2 linked regions of the Pseudovibrio sp. Tun.PSC04-5.I4 genome follow. Each later gene encodes a partner of the first gene's protein in a complex. Links are inferred from orthologs where the notes say so. Each region holds a gene or a part of one and is shown on either strand. Other genes may lie near its edges. The genes, in order: nusB and rpsJ.

Region 1 (16,352 bases):
CTGAAACAGCTCTTGGGCAGTGATCATGATGACTTTGCCGCTGCTGCGCTGGAGACGATCAGTAAACGCTCACCCTTGAGTGTTGAGGTGGCCTTTCAACAGGTGCGGCGCGGCGCTGGGCTGGCGATGAAAGATTGCATGATCATGGAACACCGGATTGTTTCGCAGATTTTGCTCGGAAAAGACTTCTATGAGGGCGTGCGAGCTGTGATTATCGATAAGGATCATGCCCCTAAATGGCAGCATGAGAGCTTGGATGTGATAAAAACAGTTGATGTTGAGGCCCATTTTATGCCACCGAAGGGTGGTGACCTCGTATTTTAACGGGGCGTGGGGATTGGTGTTCTTTTTGGGCACGTATTGAGGTGGAGCGTAGTTATGCCTGGCGTTTTTGTAGAGCTGATGAAGAGGGTACCTTCATTTCAGTTTTTGCTGCATGCATATGTCAGGCTGCTTGCTGTCTACATGCTGTTTGCCGGGCTGAGTTACTGGGGTGCCATAATTGGTGCACGCACAATTGATGGTGTGGTGTTTGAAGGTGTGGCCCTTCAGGTGCAGACAACAGTCATCTTCTTTGCTGTTCTGGATCTGGTGACAGCCATTGGGCTGTGGCTGCTTTCCAGCTGGGGAACGGTCATGTGGCTGTTTCGCTCTCTTGCGCAGGTGGTGATGTACTCCGTGTTCCCCATGGTCTTTGGTCGTAGTCCGACTGAGGTGGTCTCCTACATCAGTGCAATCGCCCTCTACCTCGTTCTGCTCTACCTTGCAGAACGAGAGGAGCGGGCATAAGCGACTAATTGCTTATTTAGCCTGTAAATCATTGAAATTTTTCGTTTTGTAACCAGTCGTCCGTGAGAGGTAATCTGGAGTATGTTTGGGATGGTCAGTTCCGGGCAAGTTCCAGATGTTCAAAATTCCCTCGGGCGGCGATTTTTGGGAGGATGCAATGGGAGATAAAACTCTTCGCGTTGCTTTTATCGGTCTTGGTAATATGGGTGGCCCTATGGCTGCCAACCTGGTCAAGGCTGGTTATGAAGTCGTCGGTGTAGATCTTTCTGATGAGGCACGAGCTGCCTTTCAAGCGGTTGGCGGGCATGTTGCTCAATCTGCCGCTGAAGCAGTTCGTGATGTTTATGCTGTTGTTACTATGTTGCCTGCTGGCAAGCATGTGCGTTCCGTTTACACAGGTGAGAACGGTATTCTTGCACACGCACCAAAAGGCACGGTGTTCATTGATAGCTCCACAATTGACGTGGATAGCAGCCGGGACGTGGCGAAAGCTGCTGCTGATGCTGGAATGGACATGGTTGACGCACCGGTTTCCGGTGGGATCGTAGGAGCTGCAAACGGGACGCTGACGTTTATGGTTGGTGGACCTGACGTTGCTTTTGAACGAGCAAAACCGTTTTTGGACATCATGGGTGGCTCAATAGTTCACGCTGGCGATGCTGGCGCTGGGCAGGCTGCTAAGATTTGCAATAATATGTTGCTCGGTATTTCCATGATTGGAACCTGCGAGGCATTCGTACTGGCTGAGAAGTTGGGTCTGGACCCACAAAAGCTTTACGATATTTCCTCTAAATCGTCCGGTCAGTGTTGGTCTTTGACATCTTACTGTCCGATTCCCGGACCTGTTCCGACGTCGCCGGCAAATAATGATTACAAGCCAGGTTTTGCAGCACCCATGATGCTGAAAGATTTACTGCTGGCAGAAGAAGCAGCCGATTCGAGCGGTGCAAGTACCCCGATGGGTGAAAAAGCGGCTCGGCTCTATGAGCAATACTGTAACAATGGCGGGGAAAACCTCGACTTCTCCGGTATCATCCACTTGCTTCGGAAACCAGGGTAAACAGAAGGTTAACGGGAAGGTCTAAACGCTTGCCAGTAATTAAGAAATAATTCATCGTGTCTCTTAAGCGGTTCTTAGAAGCGGTCGCGTAAATTTGCTTCAAGTGCTGATAAAAATACGAACGCACGAAAAATATGGACATGAGGCGCAACCAGATGATCAATACAAACAGGGCTGTTGAGGTCTTGGCGCAGGAAGAAGAAACGGTAGGGCTAAAGCCTGCATACCTAGAGGCGTTGACGCTCATCGAGCGTTTGCACCGTCGTCTTCTTGACGTCATCAAGGACGAGTTTGACCGTATGGGTCGTTCAGATGTGAACAGTGTTCAGGCGCTGCTTCTGTTTAACATCGGCGATGCAGAGCTGACAGCCGGCGAACTCCGTACTCGCGGTTACTATCTTGGTTCTAACGTTTCTTACAATCTGAAGAAACTGGTTGAAACCGGATACATCAACCATGAACGTTCCCAGATGGATCGCCGCTCTGTGCGTGTGAGTCTGACTGAAAAAGGGCGTGAAATTGCTCAAATTGTTGATGAGCTTTACAGCCGTCACATTCTTTCAGTTGAGCAGGTTGGTGAACTCTCTACAGCAAGCTTTGAAGAGCTTAACCGCTCCTTGCGTCGTCTGGAGCGTTTCTGGACTGACCAGATTCTATATCGTCTCTAATTTCATTGAGCGATACTGACCTTTCTTAAAAACACCGCTTCCACCCAGAAGCGGTGTTTTTGTATGTGGACCGAGTGATAGCTGTATTAATTTCTTCTGGGGCTGGTATCTCGGCGAGATGCGGAAGCCAAGTATAGGTCAGGTGCTTGTGCGTAAGTGGTGCCGGTTGTTGCTTTCTTGCACTCATCGTGAGGGAAATTCTTCAAAGACCAACTTGAATTTCGGTGCTGAGGTCTTTGGCCATTAAACGGTCACATCGGATGGAGATGAGAACCTCCAATTATTCGGGCTTGTTTTGCCGTTGGGGCTAAATTGCAAGGTCTGTCAATTCTGATTTATTCAGAGGACGGATCACTTTCTTTAATTCACCAACAGATGTTACTCCCCGTTTTATGGCAGATGTCTTGCGAGTTGGACCAGATAATGCCATGAATATTTTCCATGTTAAGCTTCTTTTAACCAAGTTTGCATGGAATCTAATAGGGATGATTGATTGCCAGGAGATATAATAGGTGATGGTGCCTCTTCTTAACCGCAGAAAAATTGCTCTTGCTCTGATTGTGAGCACCGGCCTTTCTGCAGGTCTGTTGTCTGCGCAGGCACAGGTTCAGGCCCCCGCCGGGTTGTTGTCCTATGGCGGAGCTATTCAGCAAAGTTCCAGCCAACCAGCTCCTGTTGTTGTTGAGCAACCGATCCTTGGGCAGGGCACAGAGTGGGCGGATACCTTTGATGAGGGGGTTTCCTCATTGGAGCAGATCGACTTTGTTGCTCCGATTATTTCTGAGCAGACTGGCCAGTATATGATCGATGCAATTCTCGATTATGAGCGTATCTCGCTGAATGGTGGCTGGCCGGAAGTTTCAACCAAAAAAGCTTTGCGCATTGGCATGCGTGTCCCTGCAATTCAGGCATTGCGCCAGCGTTTGATTGCATCTGGTGATATGGCGCAGCAGGCAGGCGTGTCGGATGTATTCGACAGCTATGTTGGTTCTGCTGTGCGCCGTTTTCAGTTGCGTCATGGTTTGACACCGGACGGTATTGTTGGTCGCTCCTCTGTGATTGCGATGAATGTGCCGGTTGAGGTGCGCTTGCAACAACTGCGGACCAATCTGGAGCGCGTGACTGCGTTGGCCAAGGAGGTTGGCGATACGTATGTGAACGTGAATATTCCGGCAGCTCGTATTGAGGTTGTTGAGAATGGTCGTGTCCGCTCCCGTCACACAGCTGTGGTGGGTAAGAAGGACCGTCAATCTCCGATCCTGAGCTCTGCGATTTACGAAGTGAACTTCAATCCATACTGGACTGTGCCTGTTTCTATCATTCGTAAGGATCTGATCCCGCGGATGCTGGAGGATCCTCAGTACCTTTCCAAGAATAACATCCGGATTTTCGACTGGTACGGCAAAGAAAAGCAATGGCAGGAGATTGACTGGAATACGGACGAAGCTACGAAGTTCCGCTTTACTCAGGAGCCTGGGGAAGGCAATTCCATGGGCAGTATCCGTATCAATTTCAACAACACGCATCAGGTGTACTTGCACGATACGCCGGAGCAATCGTTGTTTGGTAAGGGCTACCGTTTTCATTCATCAGGCTGTGTGCGGGTTCAAAACGTGCGCGAACTGGTGACGTGGTTACTCGGATCTACCACCAAAGACTGGAACCGTAGCCGTGTGGATGCGACCATTAATTCTGGTGAGCGGATTGATGTGAAGATGAAAAGCCGTGTGCCACTGCAGATGTCCTATATTACAGCTTGGGCGCTTAGCGATGGCTTGGTCCATTTTCGCGATGATATTTACGACAAGGACGGTCTTTACCAAGAGGGTGTAGATCCGATAGCTCAAGCGACGCAGTAGCAAGCAGGTTCCCGTCTTCGAGATATAAAAGGCCGTTAGGGACTGATTGCCCTAGCGGCCTTCTTCTTTGGGGATGTAATTGCAACTGCCCCTGTCATTGCGCCTGCGAACTGCTAAATATGCTGATGTTAATTGGCGAAGGTTGTGAGAGCGGGACGGGGAGTCAAATGTCGAAGCTGGGGCAGGTGTTTTTTGAAGGTCGGGTGATTGGGAATCTGGTTCGCATGACGGCTATATGCGCGCAAAGTGGTGTTGAGGTGTTTGTTGTTGGGCCTCGTAATGCAAGTGAAACTCATCTGAAGCAGTTGGCTATGAAAAAGCTTGAGCGTAAATTACAACTCAAGGCTGTTTAATTTATAAAATTTGGGTGATCACCTAAACACTATTGATCAATTTGAGATAACATCCCTTGGTTCGATAACCCCTATATGCTAATGGGCTAACCACCCGAAAACATACTCTAACGGGTTTTTGTTGCGAATTTTCCTCGTGAAAGTTTCGTAAGTTTCGTTGCTCCAACCGTGTGATGAGGTCAACCTATGTCCGTATCGGATAGTTCAATCACGACGCCGCTCTACCCAGAGTTCTTTACAGGTAGCCTGGCGTCTGGTGACCCAGATCTTCTTGAGGCAATCAACAAAGAACTAACTCGTCAGCAGAACGAGATAGAGCTGATCGCTTCAGAAAACATTGTGTCTCGCGCTGTGCTTGAAGCACAGGGCTCCGTCCTGACCAACAAATATGCAGAGGGTTATCCCGGCCGCCGCTACTACGGTGGTTGTGAACACGTCGACGTTGTTGAACGCCTCGCACTTGCCCGTGCTAAAGAGTTGTTCGGCTGTGAGTTTGCCAATGTGCAGGCAAACTCAGGCTCACAGGCCAACCAGTCTGTGCTGCTTGCGCTGGTAAAACCAGGTGATACCCTTTTGGGCATGAGCCTTGATGCAGGTGGTCACCTGACTCATGGTGCGCGCCCTAACATGTCCGGTAAATGGTTCAACGCTGTTCACTACGGCCTGAACACAGACACCGGCTACATCAACATGGATCAGGTTGCAGAACTTGCTCGTGAGCATCAGCCAAAGATCATCATCGCTGGTGGGTCTGCTTACTCTCGTGAGATTGATTTTGCTGCGTTCCGCGCAATTGCTGACGAAGTAGGTGCCTACCTTTGGGTTGATATGGCTCACTTTGCTGGTCTTGTTGCTGGTGGTCATCACCCAAGCCCGTTCCCGCATGCACATGTTGCAACGTCCACCACCCACAAGACCCTTCGTGGTCCTCGTGGCGGTCTGGTTCTGACCAACGATGCTGACATTGCGAAAAAGATTAACTCCGCGATCTTCCCAGGTCTGCAGGGTGGTCCTTTGATGCATGTGATTGCGGCTAAAGCTGTTGCCTTCGGTGAAGCGCTTCGCCCTGAGTTTAAGACTTACGGCAAAGACGTGATCGAGAACGCACAGGTTCTGGCTCAGACACTGCGTGAGGGTGGTTTGGATATCGTTTCTAACGGTACCGACACACATCTGATGCTGGTTGATCTGCGTCCTATGAACCTGACCGGTAAAGATGCCGAGATTTCTCTGGGCCGTGCAAACATCACCTGTAACAAGAATGGTGTTCCGCTCGATCCTCAGAAACCTACCATTACTTCCGGTATTCGTCTTGGTACGCCAGCAGGTACGACCCGCGGCTTTGGCCCTGAAGAATTCCGTGAAATTGGTAAGTTGATTACCGAGGTTCTGGAAGGTCTGCGTAAGACAAACTCCGTTGAAGGCAACGAAGCTGTGGAAGCACAGGTCAAAGAAAAGGTACTGGCACTCACTGCCCGGTTCCCAATCTATCAAAACTGATTTAAACGAGAAGAGTCGCCGGATACCCATTCGGCGGTTCTTCAATGATTTGCTAAGGAGGCAGGCGAGATGCGTTGTCCGTATTGCGGGGGTGATGACACCCAGGTGAAGGATTCGCGCCCAACCGAGGATAATACTTCTATCCGTCGGCGCAGAGTCTGCCAGACATGTGGTGGTCGCTTTACCACCTTTGAGCGTGTTCAGCTGCGTGAGCTGACTGTTATTAAGCGCAATGGTCGCCGGGTTCCTTTTGATCGCGAGAAGCTGATGCGGTCCGTTTTGATCGCGACTCGCAAACGTCCAGTTGAGCCAGAACGTATAGAGCGTATGGTGAGCGGGTTGGTTCGTCAGCTGGAAAGCTCTGGCGAAAGTGATGTTGTGGCAGAAGATGTTGGGCACTTGGTCATGGAAGGGCTGAAAACCCTTGACGATGTGGCTTATGTGCGGTTCGCTTCCGTTTATAAAAATTTCCGCGAAGCTAAAGATTTTGAAGCGCTGCTGGATGAGTTGAGTGATGCGGACGATGATCCGTTAATGATGCCTCCACGGATCTAAACTCTGGCTTTGCTATTAGTCGTATTCAGGGGGATGCTTTGTCGGGTCACAAAGCGCTAAATGCTGACGAGCTTGCTGAGCACGAACGCTTTATGGCGGCTGCAATCAGCTATGGAATTCGCGCAAAAGGGCAGACGTGGCCCAATCCTCCTGTTGGTGCGCTTCTCACTAAAGATTTTGGGAATGGACCTGTGGTTGTTGGGCAGGGGGCAACTCTGCCTCCGGGCGGCTCACACGCTGAAGTTCTTGCCATCATCGATGCCGGTGAACACGCTAAGGGTGCGACGGCCTATGTAACGCTGGAGCCTTGTGCGCATTATGGCCGGACTGGTCCTTGCGCCCGCGCCCTTGTTGCTGCCGGTGTTTCCCGCGTGATCTATGGTGCTGCTGATCCTAACCCCGCCGTTGCCGGACGTGGCAAGCGGATGCTGGAAGAGGGCGGCGTTGAGGTCATTGTTGGTGTTTTGGAAAAAGAATGCCAGCAAGCTGTTCGGGGGCACATCTGCCGTGTGCTGAAGGATCGCCCTTTTGTTCAGTTGAAAATGGCTGTTTCTAAAGACGGGTACATTGGCAAGCGCGGTGCGGGTCAAGTTTCCATCTCAGGTGCGTTGTCGCGCCAACTGGTTCATGCCATGCGTTCTCAGATGGATGCGATCGTGGTGGGTATCGGAACCGTTCTGGAAGATGATCCGGAACTGAGTTGCCGGTTGCCGGGTCTTGAAGGCCGATCTCCTCAACCTGTTGTGTTTGATAGTTTGGCGCGTATGCCTCTGAAATCCAATCTGGTGCAGAGTGCAGGACATAATTCGCTTTGGGTTGTGGTGGGTGAACATGCGCCCGATCACCGCGTTAGTGCGCTTGAACGGGAAGGCGTGACGGTTATCATCAATGATTGCCTTCGAAATGGTAAGGTGTGTCTTGATAAAGCACTGGAAGCGCTCTACATGCACGGTCTCTCTCAGATTATGGTGGAGGGCGGTGCCGAGCTTGCGCACGGTTTGCTTCAGCAAGATCTGGTTGATGAGCTTATGATTTTTCAAGGAACCACAGACATTGGTTCCGATGGTATTCAACCTTTCGGGTTTGAAGGCCTTGCAAGTTTACAAGACGGTTATAACAAGCAGATGCTTCGCTATGTTGGCGAGGATTTGCTGTGGCGGTATACGCCAAAAGAGAGGTTCTAGGTGTTTACTGGCATCGTTAGTGACGTTGGAACAATCCTTGAGCTGGAGCAGATTGCTGCAGGTCAAAGGACAAAAATTGGCAGTGTCTATGATCCAGACGGGATCGAGATTGGTGCCTCTATTGCGTGTTCTGGCGTGTGCCATACCGTTGTTGCCAAAGGGCGCGACGGTGATCAGGCATGGTTTAGCGTTGAATCTGCGGCGGAAACGCTGGCATTGACGACTGTTGCCAACTGGAAAGTGGGCAAACGGCTTAACCTTGAACGCTCGTTGGCAATGGGAGCCGAGCTTGGCGGCCATCTGGTGCTTGGTCATGTGGATGGCAAAGCCACCATTGTTGAATGCACACGGCACCCCGAGAGCCTTTATCTGAAGTTTGAATGTGCCCCTGAATTTGCACGGTTTATTCCCAAGAAGGGATCCGTTGCATTGGATGGAACCTCTTTGACTGTGAATGAGGCAGAGGGAAACACGTTTTCCGTGTTCTTGATCCCACATACGTTAGAGGTGACCACGTGGTCCGACAGGGCCGCTGGGGACGAGGTTAATTTGGAGGTAGACATGATGGCACGATACGTTGCGCGTCTTGCCGAATTTCCAAGCCTTGCGGAAATCGCAAAATAACTTTATAGCCAAATAATTCCGTTGGAAATAACTGGACAATTTGTTTGGGGCATGGTTCCTGAGCCCACATACGCGGGTGCTGCTGTACCCGTGGCTTACACCGCTTATTTCTGATTGGTTCAGGTTAAACGGGCGTAGGCAGTAGGAGAATAAAAATGAGCGCGAATCCGCACATCCTTGTTATTGAAGCACGTTTTTACGAAGATTTGGCTGACGCCCTGTACGAAGGGGTTGAAGACGTGTTGGAACGGGAAGGTGCCCGGATCTCGCGTTTGTCTGTTCCAGGTGTGTTAGAAGTTCCTGTTGCGCTTTCCATGGCGTTAACTGCAATGGAAAATGGCGAAGCAGATTATGACGGTTTTGTTTTACTCGGTGTCGTAATTCGTGGTGAAACCAGCCACTACGACATCGTTTCTAACGAGTCGGCTCGTGCTATTATGGATCTGGCGATTGATGCTTGTGTTGCAGTTGGTAACGGCATCCAAACGGTTGAGAACAATGATCAGGCATGGGCTCGCGCCAGCCTTTCTAAAAAGAATAAGGGCGGCGGTGCTGCTGAGGCTTGTTTGGCTATGATACGTGTGCGCGACCGGTTCGGTGTGTAAGGTTTAGGATGACTACGGAAAACAACAAGAAAAACGGCGAAGTGAAACCCGCGAATAAACGCGGGGTCGCTCGTCTGGCTGCTGTTCAGGCCGTTTACCAGATGGAAATGACCGGCGCACGCCTAGACGATGTGCTAGCTGAGTATGAAGCTTACCGGCTTGGTCAGGATATTGATGGCGATCAGTATCGTGATGCAGACCCGGCATGGTTCCGTGATCTGGTGCAGGCTGTGTTTGAAGATCAGTTGCAGATTGATCCGCGCATTCATAGCGCGCTTTCTGAAGACTGGCCGCTGAAGCGTATAGATACAACTTTGCGGGCGATCCTGCGTGTTGGCTGTGCCGAGTTTTTGCGGAAAAAAGATGTTCCGGCCCGTGTGATCATCAATGAATACATCGATGTTGCAAAGTCCTTCTATGAAGGAGATGAATCGCGTCTGGTGAACGGTATCATGAACCGTATGGCCCGCGAACTGCGTTCTTCTGAATTTGAAGATTGATTGATGAGCGAGAAACCCGCCCCTTCCAGACTGGGAGAGTTCTCGCTTATTGAGCGCTATTTTGCGCCGCTTGCTACCAGTATAGGCGCGGCGCACTTACAAGATGATGCTGCAGTTTTTGCCCCTGACACCGGATGTGAATTGGTTGTAACCAAGGACATGCTGATGGCAGGGGTTCATTTTTTTGAAAATGACCCTCCTTTTGCCGTGGCGCAAAAAGCGCTTGGCGTTAATCTCAGTGATCTTGCTGCCAAAGGCGCGATACCTAAAGGCTATCTGCTTGGTCTTGGCCTTTCTGATGATATTGGCGAGGAGTGGATTGCAGAGTTTTGCCGTGGCTTGAAAGCTGTTCAGGATCGTTTTGGTATCGATCTTCTGGGCGGTGATACAATTTCCTGCCCCAAAGGACCGCTGCTTTCCATAACTGCTTTCGGAAATGTTCCCATTGGTGACGTGGTTCGTCGCAACACTGCTGTTGCTGGCGCCAAGCTTTATGTGACTGGGTCTATCGGGGATGCTGCGCTCGGACTGAAATTGCGATTGGATGAGGGACTTGCAGCACAAGTCGGTTTGTCTGATGCAGAGCGTGATTTTTTGCTGGATCGCTATCTTTTGCCTCAACCACGTGTGAGTGCTGCGGATGCGCTGCGGGATTATGCTGTTGCGGCCATGGATATATCTGACGGTCTGGTTGGGGACCTTGGGCATATGTGTCGGACTTCAAAGGTGCAGGCGCGGGTTATTTTGGAAGATGTACCCTATTCATCTGCTGCCTCTGCAATGATTGCCAAGAACCGAGAGTTTCTGGAAACTGCTATTTCCGGCGGGGATGATTACGAGATCCTTGCCGCTATTATGCCTGAAAATTGTACAGCTTTTGAAAATGCTCTTACCGCGACAGGTCTTGCAGTCACGCAGATTGGTGACCTTCAAACTCTGGATGCTGGGCAAGAGCAGGGCACAGTCGAATTGATCTGGCATGACGAGCCATTTATCTTGCGCGGTGCGGCTGGGTTTCGGCACTTTTAGACCTCAATAATCGATTGAAACCGCAGATTGCGACGTATTTTCATCGGGTTATTCTTATATCTCCCAAAGTTGCAGTAGATGTCATGAGCTAAGGAGTTGCTCATTACGGGAAATTGACTAGGTTGTTGGTTCCTACCTGCATTTGAAAGTACACATCATGGGAAATTCTGTTGCGGCTCCGTTTATTGATGACGGTCTGGCAAAACGTAATGCGTTGCTTTTGGCGCTCGCACAGTCTTTTGCAGGTGGTGTCCCTCCCATTATTTTTGCAACGACGTCCATTCTGGCCTCTACGCTTCTGGTTGAAGATAAGTCATTGGCGACCTTGCCGGTAACTGCGTTTGTTCTGGGAACTGCGATTGGCACTTTGCCTGCTGGCATGTTGATGCGCAGTTTTGGTCGCAGAAACGGGCTGGCTGGTGCCTTATTGTTTGGTATGGTCTTCGCGTTGGTGGCGGCATATGCCGCGTATGTTGGCAGCTTCCCAATTCTTTGCGTGTCCACAATGGGCAGCGGTTTTGTCATGGCGTTTACGCAACAGGCCCGGTTTGCAGCAGCTGATACTGCCAGTGCCGCTTTTAAGCCAAAAGCAATTTCCTGGGTTTTGACCGGCGGCATTCTTGCTGGTGTGGTTGGGCCGCAAACGGTTATTCTGACACAGGGCATGTTTGAACCGTTCCTGTTTGTGGGAACTTACCTTGCGCAGGCTGTTCTTTTGGCTATCGGCCTGTGTTTTGTCGTCTTTTTGAAAATACCAGTGCCGCCGAAGCTGGACAGAAGCCAGCGTGGACGTCCGCTCCTTGAGATTATGAAACAACGAAATTTCTTGGTTGCTGTGTCCACCGGTATGATCAGCTATTCGATTATGAACCTGATTATGACGTCGGCACCGCTTGCTATGGTTGCCTGTGGCTTGACTAATTCTGACGCTGCGCTCGGTATTCAATGGCATGTGATTGCCATGTTCGCACCAAGCTTCATAACAGGGTCTTTGATCGGCCGATTCGGCCATGGACCTGTCATTGGGGCAGGTTTTGTAATTTACGCAATTTGCGCGCTGGTTGGCCTTACGGGATTAGAGCGTTGGATTTTCTGGAGTTCCTTGGTTTTACTTGGCCTTGGTTGGAACTTTTCCTTTGTTGGAGCCTCTGCACTGCTCACACAGACTTACCGACCAGAAGAGCAAAACAGAGTCCAGTCCGTAAATGACTTCTTTGTCTTTGGTTTAGTTGCAACCGCGTCGTTTTCCTCAGGGAAATTGTTAAGTGTATTTGGCTGGGAAACTGTGAATATGATGGTGTTCCCTTTCGTCATCGTATGTCTAATTCTTGTTATGTCACTTATGTTTACTGAAAGACGCGAAGTTAAAGTTTGAATAATTCCAAGTAAATTCTGGCATTTCAACATACGTGTTTCCTTCCACTACCACGCAAAAGCAACTTGACGGATAGTGACAGGTATATACCGTCACTGTGTCCGTTAAATTACACAAGTGCAGTGCGGATTTTGCTACAAATACACACATAAGTAGCAGGGTACCCTTAGGGGAGGGAATATGACTGAACTTATCGTAACCATCACGTGTGGCCTGCTGTCTGTCGTTTATGGCATTTGGGCAATTCGCAATGTGATGGCCGCTGACACCGGGTCTGCAAAGATGCAGGAAATTGCCGGTGCTATTCAAGAGGGCGCACAGGCGTACCTCTCTCGTCAGTACACCACTGTTGCAATCGTTGGCGCTGTTATCTTTGTGATTGTTGCCTACTTGCTGGGCATCACAGTTGCCATTGGATTTATTATCGGCGCCGTTCTTTCCGGCTCCGCTGGATTTATTGGAATGCTCGTTTCAGTACGGGCAAACGTTCGCACTGCACAAGCTGCAAGCCAGAGCCTTGGGGCAGGGCTCTCCATTGCATTCCGTTCTGGCGCTATCACCGGCATGTTTGTTGCTGGTCTCGCTCTTCTGGGCGTGGCTGTTTACTACGTGATCCTCACCGGGCCATTGGGATATGATCCAACATCACGTATTGTGATTGATGCTCTTGTAGCTCTTGGGTTCGGCGCGTCTCTGATTTCCATCTTTGCTCGTCTTGGCGGCGGTATCTTTACAAAAGGTGCTGACGTTGGCGGTGACCTTGTTGGTAAGATTGAAGCTGGAATTCCTGAGGATGATCCACGCAACCCGGCTACAATTGCTGATAACGTTGGCGACAACGTTGGCGATTGTGCTGGTATGGCTGCCGATTTGTTTGAAACCTACGCTGTGACGCTTGTTGCAACCATGGTTCTGGCAGCGATCTATTTTGCAGGAACGCCTGAGCTTCAGGCGACCATGCTTTACCCAATGACGATCTGTGGTGTTTGCTCTGTTGCATCCATCATTGGCACGTTCTTTGTGCGCCTTGGGGCGTCAAACTCCATCATGGGTGCGCTCTACAAAGGCTTCATCGCAACTGCGGTTATTTCACTGATCATCCTTTATCCGCTGACCTCTTGGGTCTTTGGCGGTATGGATACTGTGCTGACCATGAGCAACGGCGTGACCTTCACCTCCATGGATTTGTTCCTGTGCGGGGCGACTGGTCTAGTGGTGACAGGTCTGATCATCTGGATCACTGAATACTACACCGGTACGAACTTCCGTCCTGTGCAGTCCATCGCGCGTGCGTCTGAAACTGGTCACGGCACCAACGTTATTCAGGGCCTTGCGATCTCCATGGAATCCACTGCATTGCCTGCTTTGGTGATCATTGGCGGCATTATCGTAACGTTCCAGCTTGCTGGTTTGTTCGGTATTGCGATTGCTGTGACAACGATGCTTGCACTTGCGGGTATGGTGGTTGCGCTTGATGCGTTCGGTCCTGTGACTGATAATGCGGGCGGCATTGCTGAAATGGCGAACCTGCCAGCTGAAGTGCGTGCCACAACTGATGCGCTGGATGCTGTTGGTAACACCACAAAGGCTGTGACCAAAGGGTATGCGATTGGGTCTGCTGGTCTTGGTGCACTGGTGCTGTTTACAGCCTACACCGAAGATCTGAAGTACTTCGTGGCGAACTCTGATCAGTTTCCATACTTCAAAGGCATGACAGCAGAATCTATCGATTTCTCACTCACCAACCCTTATGTGGTGGTCGGTCTGTTCTTCGGTGGTTTGTTGCCATTCCTGTTTGGCGGTATGGCCATGACAGCAGTTGGGCGTGCGGCCAGTGCTGTGGTTGAAGAAGTTCGGCGTCAGTTCAAAGAACAGCCTGGTATCATGAAGGGCGAAGTTCGTCCTGATTATGGCCGTGCTGTTGATATGCTGACGAAGGCTGCCATCAAGGAAATGATCATTCCTTCTATGCTGCCTGTGCTGTCTCCAATCGTCTGTTACTTTGCGATCGAAGCAATTGCTGGCAAAGCAAATGCATTCGCATCCCTTGGTGCAATGCTGCTTGGTGTGATTGTGACAGGTCTCTTTGTTGCGCTTTCTATGACCGCTGGTGGCGGTGCGTGGGATAACGCTAAAAAGTACATTGAAGACGGTCATTACGGCGGTAAAGGCTCTAGCGCTCATCAGGCGGCTATTACCGGTGATACAGTGGGTGATCCTTACAAGGATACGGCTGGTCCAGCTATTAACCCAATGATCAAGATTGCCAATATCGTTGCTCTTCTGCTTCTTGCAGTTCTGGCACACTAATTGGTTCTACTTGATCCTTAGAAAACCCCGGCGATGATCTCGCCGGGGTTTTTTTATGCGGGTTCAGGAAATAGCTTTTTGCAACTTTCTTTTACATCCTCGGGAAAAGGGCAGGATTTGCGGATTTTGCGATCCATGTGGACCCCGACAGCTTGCATGGTCGCGACTGGCTTGTCGCTGATTGCATCAAACATGGTGTGGCGAAAGCGGATGGTTTTATCCTTCACCTCTGTAATTTCGGAGCGCACGACGAGCAAATCGCCAGCCGTGACTTCGGCCAGATAATTATTTGTGATCTCCAGAGCTGCCATGCCCTTGTTACCCTCCCGCACATAAGAGGGTGTAATGCCGATATGTGCGAGCAGATGCCACGTGGCTTCGTCAAATTTGGAGGTGTACCAAGCCACGTTCATGTGGCCCATATGGTCTTCCTGATGCGGGTAGACGACCCCGCGGTATGTTTCAATCATCTCATGTCCCCAGAAGACTGCAATAAAGAACACAGTAGTGCGTGCACTCAGGCGGGTCATTAAGACTGTCGGATACCTACTGGCCGGGCAAAGAAAAAGCCGATGCCCGGAGAAGGGCATCGGCTTTTATTTTCAGACAACTTGGTTATTAGCTTGTTAAGTAGTCTTTACAGGCCAATTGATGGATTTGCTGCTCCGCGCAGGATCTGTGTTAGGAGACCATAATCAGCACCGCCGGTGCGTGTTCTTCTGCCGAGGTAATCAAAGACTTTGCCATCTTCAATGCCGTAGTCACCAACGGACTTCACATAGCCGTCTTTATCAAAGTAAACAGCGACAACACGCTGATCTACGATAGATGGAGACAAGAACGCCACGGTTTCGCTTTTTTGCGAGATATAATAGTAAGCTTCACCGTCCAGTTTGGACACGGTGGATGGACTACCAAGGACCAGTTCTACCTGTTCGCGGCTAGAGCCGACTTGAACATCTTGAATTGCATCAGGTGAAACGATCTGGCCATGAGTTAATGTCTGGGTGAAGCAGCCAGCCAAAGGCAGGCTTAAAATAGCGAGGAACGCAGTACGGCGCGCAAATGCAAACATTCCAAACATCCTGTTGGCTTGCAATATGCAGCAAAATGCAGCAAGCAAGCGGTTTAGATTAAGACTTGTGCTTATGCCATCCTCATGGCAGGGACACAAGCAACTCGATAAGCGCAAGAGAGGTGCCATGATCTTCGGCTTATTCCGACGACGCGAAGACATATCCATCCGAGCAACTTATGAGCGGATCGTCGCGCAGGCACGACTACCGGTGTTTTATGAGCGCTATGGTATACCTGATACGAGCGAAGGTCGCTTTGAGATGATCGTTTTGCACGCTTTTTGTGTTTTTCACCGGTTAAGAGGTGAGGATAAAGCGGGGCGGAAATTTGCGCAGGCTGTTTTTGATCTGTTTTTTCTGGATATGGATCAGAGCTTACGAGAGCTGGGTATCGGGGATGAAGGTGTGCGTAGGCGGGTTCGTAAAATGGTCGAATCATTCTATGGGCGGACAACAAGCTACGCAAAAGCTTTGGAAAACAGCGACAATACGGCGCTATTTGATGCCTTTGCACGAAACATCTACGCAGATAGTGGGGAACGTGTTGCGATCAACGGGCTTGTTCATTACATGCTTGATGCTGTGGAAGGGTTGGCAGCGCTGTCAACAAAAGAAATTCTCAAGGGCGACTTGAACTTTGTGGCACCACGAGCAGAACTGATAAGGGAAGACGCCAGCGATGGCCAACAGTGAATACCCATGGGCTCATCTCATTGATGTCACACGGCTTGGGAATAAAACAAGCCGGTTAAAACTGGAGCTGAATGAGGCTGAGCGGACAATTATCGCAAAAGCATATGATTTGATGGATTTGCCAGAATTTGTGGCAGATCTTGAAATTCGTCCGTGGAGACGTGATGGTCTT
Region 2 (11,383 bases), 2.4 Mb from region 1 along the record:
GATTTTAAAGCTTACGACGAAATCGATGGCGCTCCTGAAGAGCGTGCTCGCGGTATCACTATTTCAACAGCACACGTTGAATATGAAACCGAAGCTCGTCACTACGCACACGTTGACTGTCCAGGTCACGCCGATTATGTGAAAAACATGATCACTGGCGCGGCTCAGATGGATGGCGCGATCCTCGTAGTTAACGCTGCAGACGGCCCAATGCCACAGACACGTGAGCACATCTTGCTCGCTCGTCAGGTTGGTGTGCCGGCTCTGGTGGTCTTCATGAATAAAGTTGACCAGGTTGATGACGAAGAACTGCTTGAACTCGTAGACATGGAAGTGCGTGAGCTGCTTTCTTCCTACGAATACCCAGGCGACGATATTCCAATCGTTGCAGGTTCTGCACTTGCTGCTCTTGAAGAACGCGACGACGCGATCGGCAAAGACAAAATTGTAGAGCTGATGGCTGCAGTTGATGCGTACATCCCAACTCCTGAGCGTCCACGCGATTTGCCATTCCTTCTGCCTATCGAAGACGTGTTCTCAATTTCCGGCCGTGGTACTGTTGTTACCGGTCGTGTCGAGCGCGGTATCGTTAAAGTCGGCGAAGAAGTTGAAATCGTTGGTGTTAAAGACACAGCTAAAACTACCGTTACTGGTGTTGAAATGTTCCGCAAGCTGCTCGATCAGGGTGAAGCTGGCGATAACATTGGCGCATTGATCCGCGGTGTTTCTCGTGAAGAAGTTGAACGTGGCCAGGTGCTTTGTAAGCCAGGTTCGGTTAACCCACACACGAAGTTTAAAGCTGAGGCTTACATTCTCACCAAGGAAGAGGGTGGACGTCATACTCCATTCTTCACCAACTACCGTCCGCAGTTCTACTTCCGTACGACTGATGTGACTGGTGTAGTTTCTCTGCCAGATGGCATTGAAATGGTGATGCCTGGTGATAACGTTTCAGTTTCGGTTGAACTTATCGTACCAATCGCTATGGAAGATGGTCTGCGCTTCGCTATCCGCGAAGGCGGTCGTACCGTCGGCGCTGGCGTCGTAGCTGAAATTATCGAATAGAGTTGAGTTTGGGCTGCGGTTCCTCACAGTGTTGAATCGCAGTTGCCTTGCTCAGTAGGGATTAGTCATGAACGGTCAGAATATACGGATCCGCCTGAAGGCGTTTGATCATCGTGTTCTTGACGCTTCCACTAAGGAAATCGTGAACACGGCGAAACGGACCGGCGCACAAGTGCGTGGTCCCGTTCCGTTGCCGACGCGGATTGAGAAGTACACAGTACTTCGCGGACCGCATGTTGATAAAAAAAGCCGTGATCAGTTTGAAATGCGCACTCATAAGCGTCTTTTGGACATCGTCGATCCAACACCACAGACAGTAGATGCTTTGATGAAGCTCGACCTGGCTGCTGGCGTTGACGTCGAGATCAAGCTTTAAGTGCGGCGAGGGGACACAGTGATGCGTTCTGGAGTGATCGCACAGAAGGTGGGTATGACCCGCATCTATAACGCGGCAGGCGAACATGTGCCCGTTACAGTGCTACGTCTAGATAACTGTCAAGTTATCGCTCACCGGACGGCAGATAAGAACGGCTACACAGCGCTTCAGTTGGGCGTTGGTGCAGCAAAAGTAAAAAATACGGATCGCGCTATGCGCGGCCACTTCGCGGTAGCGAAGGTGGAACCAAAGCGTAAGCTTGCCGAGTTCCGTGTTACAGAAGACAACCTCATTGAAGTCGGTGCTGAGCTTACAGCTGATCACTTCCTCAATGGCCAGTTTGTTGATGTGACCGGCACTTCTATCGGTAAGGGCTTTGCCGGTGCTATGAAGCGTCATAACTTTGGGGGCATGCGTGCTTCTCATGGTGTGTCTGTTTCTCACCGTGCGCACGGTTCTACAGGTCAGTGTCAAGATCCAGGTAAAGTGTTCAAAGGCAAGAAGATGGCCGGACACATGGGTAGCGAGCGCGTTACCACTCAGAACCTTAAAGTGGTTCGGACCGACGTTGAACGTGGTCTGATCATGGTTGAAGGTTCTGTGCCTGGCTCTAAAGGCGGTTGGATCCTTGTTCGTGATGCAATCAAGAAGTCTCTGCCAGAGAACGTACCTATGCCAGGTGCTTTCCGTCAGAACTCTGCTGTTGCAGCGGCTGAAGCCGGTAAGGAAGGTGAGTGATGGAACTCGAGGTTAAATCCCTCGGCGGTAACGCAGCGGGTTCGATCACAGTGTCTGATGAGATCTTTGGTCTCGAGCCACGTGTCGACCTTATCCAGCGCGTCGTTCGCTGGCAGCTTGCAAAGCGCCAGGCTGGTACACATAAAACTCTGGGTCGTTCAGAAGTTAATGGTACCACTAAAAAATTCGTACGCCAGAAAGGTTCTGGCGGCGCACGTCACGGTAACCGTAAAGCACCTCAGTTCCGTGGTGGTGGTAAAGCATTTGGTCCAGTAGTGCGCGAGCACGCTCACGATCTTCCTAAGAAGGTTCGTGCACTGGGTCTTAAGCATGCCCTGTCTGCAAAAGCAGCTTCCGGCAACCTTTTCGTTGTTGAAGATGCCAAAGCGGCAGAAGCCAAGACCAAAGCTCTTAAGGAGCAACTTGGTATTCTTGGTTTGACCAATGTGTTGTTCGTGGACGGTTCTGAAGTGGACGCAAACTTCGGTTTGGCCACTCGTAACATTCCACTCGTAGATGTACTGCCAATTCAGGGCATTAACGTGTATGACATTCTTCGTCGTGACACGTTGGTTCTGACCAAAGCGGCAGTTGCAGCTTTGGAGGAGCGCTTCTAATGAGCAAGCTCGTTCACTACGACAAAATCGTATCGCCGGTGATCACCGAGAAAGCGACTTTTGCTTCTGAAGAGAACAAGGTTGTATTCAAGGTTGCTATCACTGCAACTAAACCGGAAATCAAGGCAGCTGTTGAAGCACTGTTCGGCGTTAAGGTGAAGTCTGTAAACACACTTATCCGCAAGGGTAAAGTTAAGCGTTTCAAAGGCATCACTGGTCGTCAGAATAACTTCAAAAGGGCTGTGGTCACACTGGAAGATGGTCAGTCCATCGATGTGACGACCGGTCTCTGAGGTAGGTAGGACAAATGGCACTTAAGACATTTAATCCGACATCTCCTGGCCGTCGTCAACTCGTCCAGGTAGATCGTTCTGATCTTTGGAAAGGCAAACCAGTCAAGAAATTGACTGAGGGTCTTTCAAAGTCCGGTGGTCGTAACAACCACGGTCGTAAGACTGCGAACAACATCGGTGGTGGGCATAAGCGCACCTACCGTATGATCGACTTCAAGCGTCGTAAATTCGACGTTGTCGGTACTGTTGAACGTTTGGAATACGATCCTAACCGTACCGCGTTCATCGCCCTCATCACGTATGATGACGGTGAGCAGGCTTACATTCTTGCACCACAGCGTCTTGCTGCTGGCGATAAGATTGTGGCTGGTGAGGCTGTCGATGTTAAGCCAGGCAACGCTATGCCTTTGGCTTCTATCCCAGTCGGTACAATCGTGCACAACATCGAGTTGAAGCCAGGTAAGGGTGCACAGTTTGCACGTTCTGCTGGTGCTTACGCTCAGATTGTTGGCCGCGATGCGGGTTACACAGTAATCCGTCTGCTTTCCGGTGAACAGCGCCGTGTGCTCGGCACCTGTATGGCAACCGTTGGTGCGGTTTCCAATCAGGACCACTCGAACATCAACCTTGGTAAGGCTGGTCGTTCGCGTTGGTTGGGCCGTCGCCCACATGTTCGCGGTGTTGCTATGAACCCTGTCGATCACCCTCATGGTGGTGGTGAAGGTCGTACATCAGGCGGACGTCATCCGGTTACCCCTTGGGGTAAACCGACCAAAGGCAAACGCACACGCAGTAACAAGTCCAGCGATAAGTTTATCGTTCGGTCTCGTCACGCGCGTAAGAAGTAGAGGAACGGATCGTGGCACGTTCGATCTGGAAAGGGCCGTTCATCGACGGTTACCTCCTGAAGAAAGCGGAAAAGGTTCGTGAATCCGGCCGGAATGAGGTCATTAAGACCTGGAGCCGTCGTTCTACCGTTCTGCCGCACTTTGTGGGGTTGACTTTTGGCGTATATAACGGTCAAAAGCACATTCCTGTTTTGATCAGTGAAGACATGGTTGGTCACAAGCTGGGTGAATTTTCACCTACTCGTACCTACTACGGTCATGGTGCTGACAAAAAGTCAAAGAGGAAGTAAAGATGGGCAAGCAGAAGCGTGAGCGGACGCTCGCCGACAGCGAGGCGAAGGCAGTATGCCGGATGCTGCGGGTTTCCCCGCAGAAACTAAACCTCGTTGCTGCATCGATCCGCGGTAAGAAGGTTGGCGCAGCTCTTGCTGATCTTACCTTCTCCCGTAAGCGCATTTCAGACGATGTTAAGAAAGCCTTAATGTCTGCGATTGCGAATGCGGAAAACAATCACGAACTCGACGTCGACAATCTTGTCGTCGCCGAGGCCTTCGTTGGAAAGGCGCTTGTAATGAAGCGTTTCCAACCACGGGCTCGTGGTCGCGTTGGACGGATTCAGAAACCGTATTCCAACCTGACTATCGTTGTTCGGGAAGTTGAGGAGACTGCCTGATGGGACAGAAGATTAATCCAATTGGCTTCCGCCTTGGTATTAACCGGACCTGGGATTCTCGTTGGTTTGCTGGCAAGAACGAATACGGCGATCTTCTTCATGAAGATTTTCGCATCCGCGAATACCTGCTTAAAGAACTTAAGCAGGCAGCCGTTTCCAAGGTCGTCATTGAACGTCCGCACAAGAAGTGCCGTGTAACTATTCACTCTGGTCGTCCAGGTGTTGTTATCGGTAAAAAAGGTGCTGACATCGAACGACTTCGCAAGAAGTTGTCCGAGTTGACGGATTCGGAAGTTCACCTCAACATTGTTGAAGTGCGCAAACCGGAAACTGATGCAGCGCTTGTTGCAGCATCTATCGCTCAGCAGCTCGAACGTCGTGTTGCTTTCCGTCGTGCCATGAAGCGTTCAGTTCAATCTGCAATGCGTCTTGGCGCCCAGGGCATCCGCATTAACTGCGGTGGTCGTCTTGGTGGTGCGGAAATCGCGCGTATCGAATGGTACCGTGAAGGTCGTGTTCCTTTGCACACTCTTCGTGCAGACATCGACTACGGTACTGCTACTGCACACACTGCTTACGGCACGTGTGGCGTCAAAGTCTGGATCTTCAAGGGCGAAATTCTTGAACATGATCCAATGGCTTCTGAACGTCGTGCGACCGAAGGTGGTGGCAAGAGCGAACGCCAAGGTGGCGGTCGGCGTGAGCGCGCTGCGTAAGCAGCGCCTTCACACGGCTTAACTATTAAAGCGAGAGAAAACGATGCTGCAACCAAAGCGTACTAAGTTCCGCAAGCAGCACAAGGGCCGCATCCATGGCAATGCCAAGGGTGGTACGGACCTCAATTTTGGATCCTTTGGCCTGAAGGCCTTGGAACCAGAGCGGGTAACCGCTCGTCAAATTGAGGCGGCCCGTCGTGCGATGACCCGTTACATGAAACGTGCGGGTCGTGTGTGGATTAGAATATTCCCGGATGTTCCTGTATCCTCCAAGCCGGCTGAAGTCCGGATGGGTAAGGGTAAAGGTGCTCCTGAGTACTGGGCGTGCCGGGTTAAACCTGGTCGCATCATGTTCGAAATGGACGGTGTGTCTGAAGAAATTGCTCGTGAAGCAATGCGTCTGGCCGCTTCTAAGCTCCCGATTAAGTGCCGGTTCGTCCAGCGCGTCGGCGAGTAATCGGACAGTCGAAAGGAAACAGCCATGAAGGCTAGCGACGTACGAGCAAAGACCTCAGACGAGCTTGCGGTAAACTTGGAAGAACTGAAAAAAGAACAGTTCAACTTTCGTTTCCAAAAAGCAACAGGTCAGCTCGAAAACACCGCTCGTGTCCGTCAGGTACGCCGGGACATCGCGCGGGTTCAGACAATATTGCGCGATAAGCGCATGTCTGACAACGCATAAGGAGCAAGTGGTGCCAAAGCGTATTTTGCGGGGCGTCGTTGTTGGCGATGCGAACGAAATGACAATCACGGTTAAGGTAGAGCGTCGCTTTACCCATCCGTTATTGAAAAAAGTTGTGCGCCGTACGAAGAAGTATCGTGCACACGATCAAAATAATTCTTACAAGGTTGGTGATCTCGTTCAGATTGAAGAATGTGCTCCAATCTCTAAGAATAAGAAATGGACCGTTGTTTCCTCGGAAGCAGCGAGCTAGTGAACGCATCCAGAGCTTCTAATTATTTAGGACTCTGAGAAAGAACAAGGCGACGAGTCATGATTCAGATGCAAACAAACCTCGACGTAGCCGATAATTCCGGCGCACGTCGTGTCATGTGCATCAAAGTGCTCGGCGGCTCCAAACGGAAGTATGCTGGCGTTGGCGACATTATTGTCGTCTCCGTCAAAGAAGCAATTCCGCGGGGCCGTGTAAAAAAGGGCGACGTGATGAAAGCGGTCGTCGTGCGCACGGCTAAAGACGTCCGTCGCGCCGACGGCAGTGTGATCCGTTTCGACAGCAATGCTGCCGTACTGATCAACAATAACAAAGAACCGATCGGAACACGTATTTTTGGTCCAGTTCCTCGTGAACTGCGTGCTAAGAATCACATGAAGATCATTTCGCTTGCGCCGGAGGTGCTCTGATGCCCGCGAAGATCAAAAAGGGCGACAAAGTCGTCGTTATTGCCGGTCGTGACAAAGGAAAGTCTGGGGAAGTTATCCAGATGTTTCCGTCCGAAAACCGCGCTGTCGTGCGTGGCGTAAATATGGTGCGTAAGCATCAACGCCAGACCCAGCAGAGCGAGGGCGGAATCATCGCAAAGGAAGCTCCTATTCAGCTTTCCAACATTGCCATTGCTGATCCTAAGGATGGCAAACCGACCCGCGTCGGTTTCACGACTAATGAAGCAGGCGTCACAGTACGTGTCGCCAAGCGTTCAGGAGACGTGATTGATGGCTGACGCTACCTTTACTCCACGGCTTAAAGCGCACTACAAAGATGTAGTGCGTGGACAGCTTCAGGAGAAGTTTAACTACACCAACCCAATGATGATTCCTTCGATCGAAAAGATCGTTTTGAACATGGGTGTTGGTGAAGCTGTTGCTGATAGTAAGAAAGTTCGGATCGCTTCTGAAGATCTTAGCTTGATTGCTGGTCAAAAGGCGGTTATTACCCGTGCTAGAAAGTCTATCGCGACCTTTAAGGTTCGTGAAGATATGCCTCTGGGTACTAAGGTTACACTTCGTCGTAATCAGATGTTCGAATTCATGGATCGTTTGATCACAATCGCGCTTCCGCGTGTACGTGATTTCCGCGGCCTGAATCCGAAAAGCTTTGACGGACGTGGCAACTACGCCTTGGGACTGAAAGAACACATTGTTTTCCCTGAAATTGACTACGATAAAGTAGATCAAATGTGGGGCATGGACATTGTCGTTTGCACCAACGCAAAAACTGATGACGAAGCGCGTGAACTGCTGCGCGCGTTCAACTTCCCGTTCCGCAAATAAAAGCGGTATACGGGAAAGGAACGAGGACAGACGATGGCGAAGAAAAGCGCGGTCGAGAAAAATAAGCGGCGTATAGCTCTTGTAAGCAAGTTTGCTGCAAAGCGCGCTGCCCTGAAGGCGACGGCTAAAGACGAAAGTCTTTCTCTTGAGGAACGGTTCACTGCACGGCTCCAGCTTGCTAAGCTGCCGCGCAATTCCGCACCTACAAGGGTACGTAACCGGTGTGAAATCACTGGGCGCCCACGCGGTTATTACCGCAAGCTTAAGATGTCGCGTATTGCGCTTCGTGAGTTGGGTTCCATGGGCAAGATCCCGGGTCTCGTAAAGTCGAGCTGGTAAGGAGTTACTGCTATGTCAATTTCCGATCCAGTCGGTGATATGCTTACGCGCATTCGTAATGCGCAGATGCGTCGCAAATCTAAAGTAAGCACACCTGCTTCTAAGTTACGCGCACGCATTTTGGACGTTTTGGCCTCGGAAGGTTATATCCGTGGTTACACTGCCGTTGATTTCGGTGGTGGTAAGTCCGAAATTGAAATTGAACTGAAGTACTTTGACGGTGCACCAGTGATACGCACGATTGAGCGTGTATCTAAGCCTGGTCGTCGTGTATACTCTTCAGTCAAGAACATTCCACACGTGGCCAATGGCCTCGGTGTTTCTATTCTGTCCACACCTCAGGGTGTTATGGCGGATCATGATGCACGTGATAAAAACGTTGGTGGTGAAGTACTCTGCCGCATCTTCTGATGCGGCAGAGTCCGATTGAGTAAACTAACAGACAGGTTGATCCTATGTCTCGAATTGGCAAAAAGCCAGTCCCCGTGCCAAGCGGGGTAACGGCAACGATCAACGGCCAGAATGTTATCGTAAAAGGCCCGAAGGGGGAGCTCTCCTTCGTGGTCCACGATATTGTTTCGGTCGAAATGACGGATGATGGTATCCGTCTTGATCCGCGCAACCAGACTAAAGCTGCGCGTTCCATGTGGGGTATGTCCCGCACCATGGTCGCAAACCTTATCACTGGTGTAACCTCCGGCTTCGTAAAGCAGCTGGCGATTACCGGTGTTGGTTATCGTGCACAAGTTCAAGGTAAAACCCTTAATCTCGCTCTCGGTTTCTCTCATGATGTCAAATTTGACATTCCTGAGGGTGTTGAGATCAAATGTCCGAAGCCGACAGAAATTGTCATCAACGGCATTGATAAGCAGCAGATAGGGCAGGTAGCCGCGAACATTCGTGAATATCGCCCACCTGAGCCATACAAAGGCAAGGGTATTCGTTATGCGGACGAATTCATCGTTCGTAAAGAAGGCAAGAAGAAGTAACGGTACGGACCATGGCGAATGGAAATTCTTTCGAACGTCGTCGCGCCCGTGTGCGCCGTTCGGTCAAAAAGGTAGCGAATGGTCGTTTACGACTATCCGTCTTCCGCTCATCCAAGCAAATTTACGCTCAGATCATCGACGACGCCAAGGGTGTTACCCTTGCATCTGCGTCTACGATTGAAAAAGACGTAAATGTAGCAAACGGCGGCAACAAAGATGCTGCTGTTGCTGTAGGCAAGCTGATTGCTGAACGCGCTATTGCTGCGGGTATCAAAGAAGTCGTGTTTGATCGCGGTGGTTATATCTATCATGGCCGTGTTCAGGCTTTGGCAGATGCTGCCCGTGAAGGCGGTCTGAGCTTCTGATCAGCGCCTTTTGGTGCTCCTAAATAACGGGAAACATTATTATGGCGAGACAGGATAACCGGGATCGTGAAGAGCGCGACAGCGAATTTGTCGATAAGCTTGTTCACATCAACCGCGTCGCTAAAGTTGTCAAGGGTGGTCGTCGTTTCGGCTTCGCTGCTCTTGTAGTAGTTGGTGATCAAAAAGGCCGCGTTGGCTTTGGTCACGGTAAGGCTCGTGAAGTGCCAGAAGCCATCCGCAAAGCGACTGAAGCCGCTAAGCGTACTATGGTTCGTGTGCCACTTCGTGAAGGCCGTACACTCCATCACGATGTTGAAGGTCAGCATGGCGCCGGGAAAGTTGTGCTTCGCGCAGCTCCTGCAGGTACTGGTATTATTGCCGGTGGTCCTATGCGTGCTGTGTTCGAAACGCTCGGTGTTCAGGATGTTGTTGCGAAGTCCCTCGGAACTTCCAACCCATACAACATGGTGCGTGCGACTTTTGACGCACTGAAAAAAGAAGACAGCCCGCGTTCTGTTGCAGCACGTCGTGGTCTCAAGGTTTCATCCTTGCAGGCACGTCGTCGTGACAAAGACGATGCGGCACCAGTAAAGGCTGAGGCGTAAGCCTCACAGCTTTTGCTGGCTGGAGAACAAGGGTTAGTGTCATGGCTAATACTGAACAGACCGTAACGGTCGAACAGATCGGTAGCCCGCTTCGCCGTCCTGCTGATCAGCGTGCAACGCTGATTGGTTTGGGTTTGAACAAGATGCATCGTCGTCGTACTCTGAAGGATACTCCAGAAGTACGCGGCATGATCCGTAAGGTTCAGCATCTGGTTCGCGTCGTAGACGAAGCATAGCGAACCGGGAGAACTATCATGAAACTCAACGAACTCCGGGATAACCCGGGTGCTGTTAAGGACCGTACACGCGTAGGACGCGGCATCGGTTCTGGCAAGGGAAAGACTGGCGGCCGTGGTGTCAAAGGTCAAAAATCCCGTTCGGGTGTTGCCATTAAGGGTTTTGAGGGCGGGCAGATGCCATTGCATCGTCGTCTTCCAAAGCGCGGCTTCACCAACATTTTTGCTAAGGACCTGAATATCGTGTCCTTGGGACGTGTTCAGACAGCGATTGAAGCCGGTAAGCTTGATGCTTCCGCAACAGTTACTGTTGAAACACTTAAAGCAGCCGGCATTGTTCGCCGCGTTCTGGATGGCGTTCGCCTCCTGTCCGACGGTGAACTGAAGACTGCTGTGAACTTCGAGATTGCTGGTGCTTCCAAAACTGCTGTTGAAGCAGTTGAGAAAGTAGGCGGCAAGGTCGTCATCAAGGAAGGCAAGGCTTAACAGCCTTGCTTTTTTTTGGGGTGTATCCAAACTGACCGGAGCGCGGGATGGCTTCTGCTGCCGAGCAACTTGCTTCAAACTTAAACTTTTCTGCCTTTGCAAAGGCTGAGGAACTGAAGAAGCGGATCTGGTTCACGCTAGGCGCGCTTTTGGTTTACCGATTCGGTACCTATATCCCTCTGCCTGGAATTAATCCTGACGCGCTTGCTCAGGCCTTCGGAAACGTACAGACTGGCATTGTTGGTCTGTTCAATATGTTCTCCGGTGGTGCTGTCGAGCGTATGGCTATTTTTGCCCTCGGCATTATGCCATATATTTCTGCGTCGATTATTATTCAGCTTATGACTTCTGTTGTTCCTTCGTTGGAACAACTGAAGAAAGAGGGTGAACAGGGCCGGAAAAAAATCAACCAGTACACTCGTTTTGGTACAGTGATTTTGGCTACTTTCCAGGCATACGGTATTTCCGTAGGTTTGGAATCTGGCGCGAACATTGTTATCGATCCGGGCTGGTTCTTCCGTATTGCTACTGTTCTTACTCTTGTTGGTGGTACAATGTTCCTGATGTGGCTGGGTGAGCAAATCACCTCACGCGGCATTGGTAACGGCATTTCCCTAATTATTTTCGCCGGTATTGTTGCTGGTCTTCCCTCTGCTATTGCTTCTACATTGGAGCTCGGTCGTCAGGGTGCACTAGCTACGCCAATCATTCTGTTGGTCATTGTGCTTTCAGTTGTGATTATTGGTGTCATTGTATTTATGGAACGTGCACAGCGCAGGTTGCTGATTCAGTATCCTCGTCGCCAAC

Evidence for each region.
Region 2: the proteins of nusB (region 1) and rpsJ are in contact, whole or in part, in a solved structure (PDB 3D3B), measured with the Escherichia coli proteins. The link is inferred for Pseudovibrio sp. Tun.PSC04-5.I4 from one-to-one orthologs.

The regions. Positions count from the first base shown.
Region 1 is NZ_FNLB01000006.1:1,987,463-2,003,814, reverse strand. Bases 8,004-10,951 are described here. They hold nusB (transcription antitermination factor NusB), read left to right. Parts: upstream 8,004-9,205; coding sequence 9,206-9,697; downstream 9,698-10,951. Other genes in these bases: BLS62_RS14300 (MFS transporter), read left to right, coding at 10,884-10,951; thiL (thiamine-phosphate kinase), read left to right, coding at 9,701-10,726; ribH (6,7-dimethyl-8-ribityllumazine synthase), read left to right, coding at 8,748-9,197; BLS62_RS14320 (riboflavin synthase), read left to right, coding at 8,004-8,592. Also shown: BLS62_RS14365 (enoyl-CoA hydratase/isomerase family protein), read left to right, coding at 1-324; BLS62_RS14360 (DUF6163 family protein), read left to right, coding at 379-789; mmsB (3-hydroxyisobutyrate dehydrogenase), read left to right, coding at 947-1,849; BLS62_RS14350 (transcriptional regulator LdtR), read left to right, coding at 2,005-2,517; BLS62_RS14345 (L,D-transpeptidase family protein), read left to right, coding at 3,033-4,376; BLS62_RS14340 (DUF6898 family protein), read left to right, coding at 4,544-4,729; glyA (serine hydroxymethyltransferase), read left to right, coding at 4,916-6,229; transcriptional regulator NrdR, read left to right, coding at 6,299-6,784; bifunctional diaminohydroxyphosphoribosylaminopyrimidine deaminase/5-amino-6-(5-phosphoribosylamino)uracil reductase RibD, read left to right, coding at 6,823-7,968; more of BLS62_RS14320, read left to right, coding at 7,969-8,003; more of BLS62_RS14300, read left to right, coding at 10,952-12,101; BLS62_RS14295 (sodium-translocating pyrophosphatase), read left to right, coding at 12,282-14,411; BLS62_RS14290 (acyl-CoA thioesterase), read right to left, coding at 14,465-14,881; outer membrane protein assembly factor BamE, read right to left, coding at 15,049-15,486; BLS62_RS14280 (ubiquinol-cytochrome C chaperone family protein), read left to right, coding at 15,614-16,180; BLS62_RS14275 (DUF177 domain-containing protein), read left to right, coding at 16,167-16,352. UniProt on the Escherichia coli protein: Part of the processive rRNA transcription and antitermination complex (rrnTAC). The complex forms an RNA-chaperone ring around the RNA exit tunnel of RNA polymerase (RNAP).
Region 2 is NZ_FNLB01000006.1:4,397,571-4,408,953, forward strand. What follows is about bases 1-2,786. They hold rpsJ (30S ribosomal protein S10), read left to right. Parts: upstream 1-1,132; coding sequence 1,133-1,441; downstream 1,442-2,786. Other genes in these bases: tuf (elongation factor Tu), read left to right, coding at 1-1,065; rplC (50S ribosomal protein L3), read left to right, coding at 1,463-2,179; rplD (50S ribosomal protein L4), read left to right, coding at 2,179-2,786. Also shown: more of rplD, read left to right, coding at 2,787-2,796; BLS62_RS25635 (50S ribosomal protein L23), read left to right, coding at 2,796-3,089; rplB (50S ribosomal protein L2), read left to right, coding at 3,104-3,937; rpsS (30S ribosomal protein S19), read left to right, coding at 3,949-4,227; rplV (50S ribosomal protein L22), read left to right, coding at 4,230-4,610; rpsC (30S ribosomal protein S3), read left to right, coding at 4,610-5,326; rplP (50S ribosomal protein L16), read left to right, coding at 5,370-5,783; rpmC (50S ribosomal protein L29), read left to right, coding at 5,808-6,008; rpsQ (30S ribosomal protein S17), read left to right, coding at 6,019-6,261; rplN (50S ribosomal protein L14), read left to right, coding at 6,321-6,689; rplX (50S ribosomal protein L24), read left to right, coding at 6,689-7,006; rplE (50S ribosomal protein L5), read left to right, coding at 6,999-7,556; rpsN (30S ribosomal protein S14), read left to right, coding at 7,590-7,895; rpsH (30S ribosomal protein S8), read left to right, coding at 7,908-8,306; rplF (50S ribosomal protein L6), read left to right, coding at 8,351-8,884; and more genes. UniProt on the Escherichia coli protein: Involved in the binding of tRNA to the ribosomes. Part of the processive rRNA transcription and antitermination complex (rrnTAC). The complex forms an RNA-chaperone ring around the RNA exit tunnel of RNA polymerase (RNAP).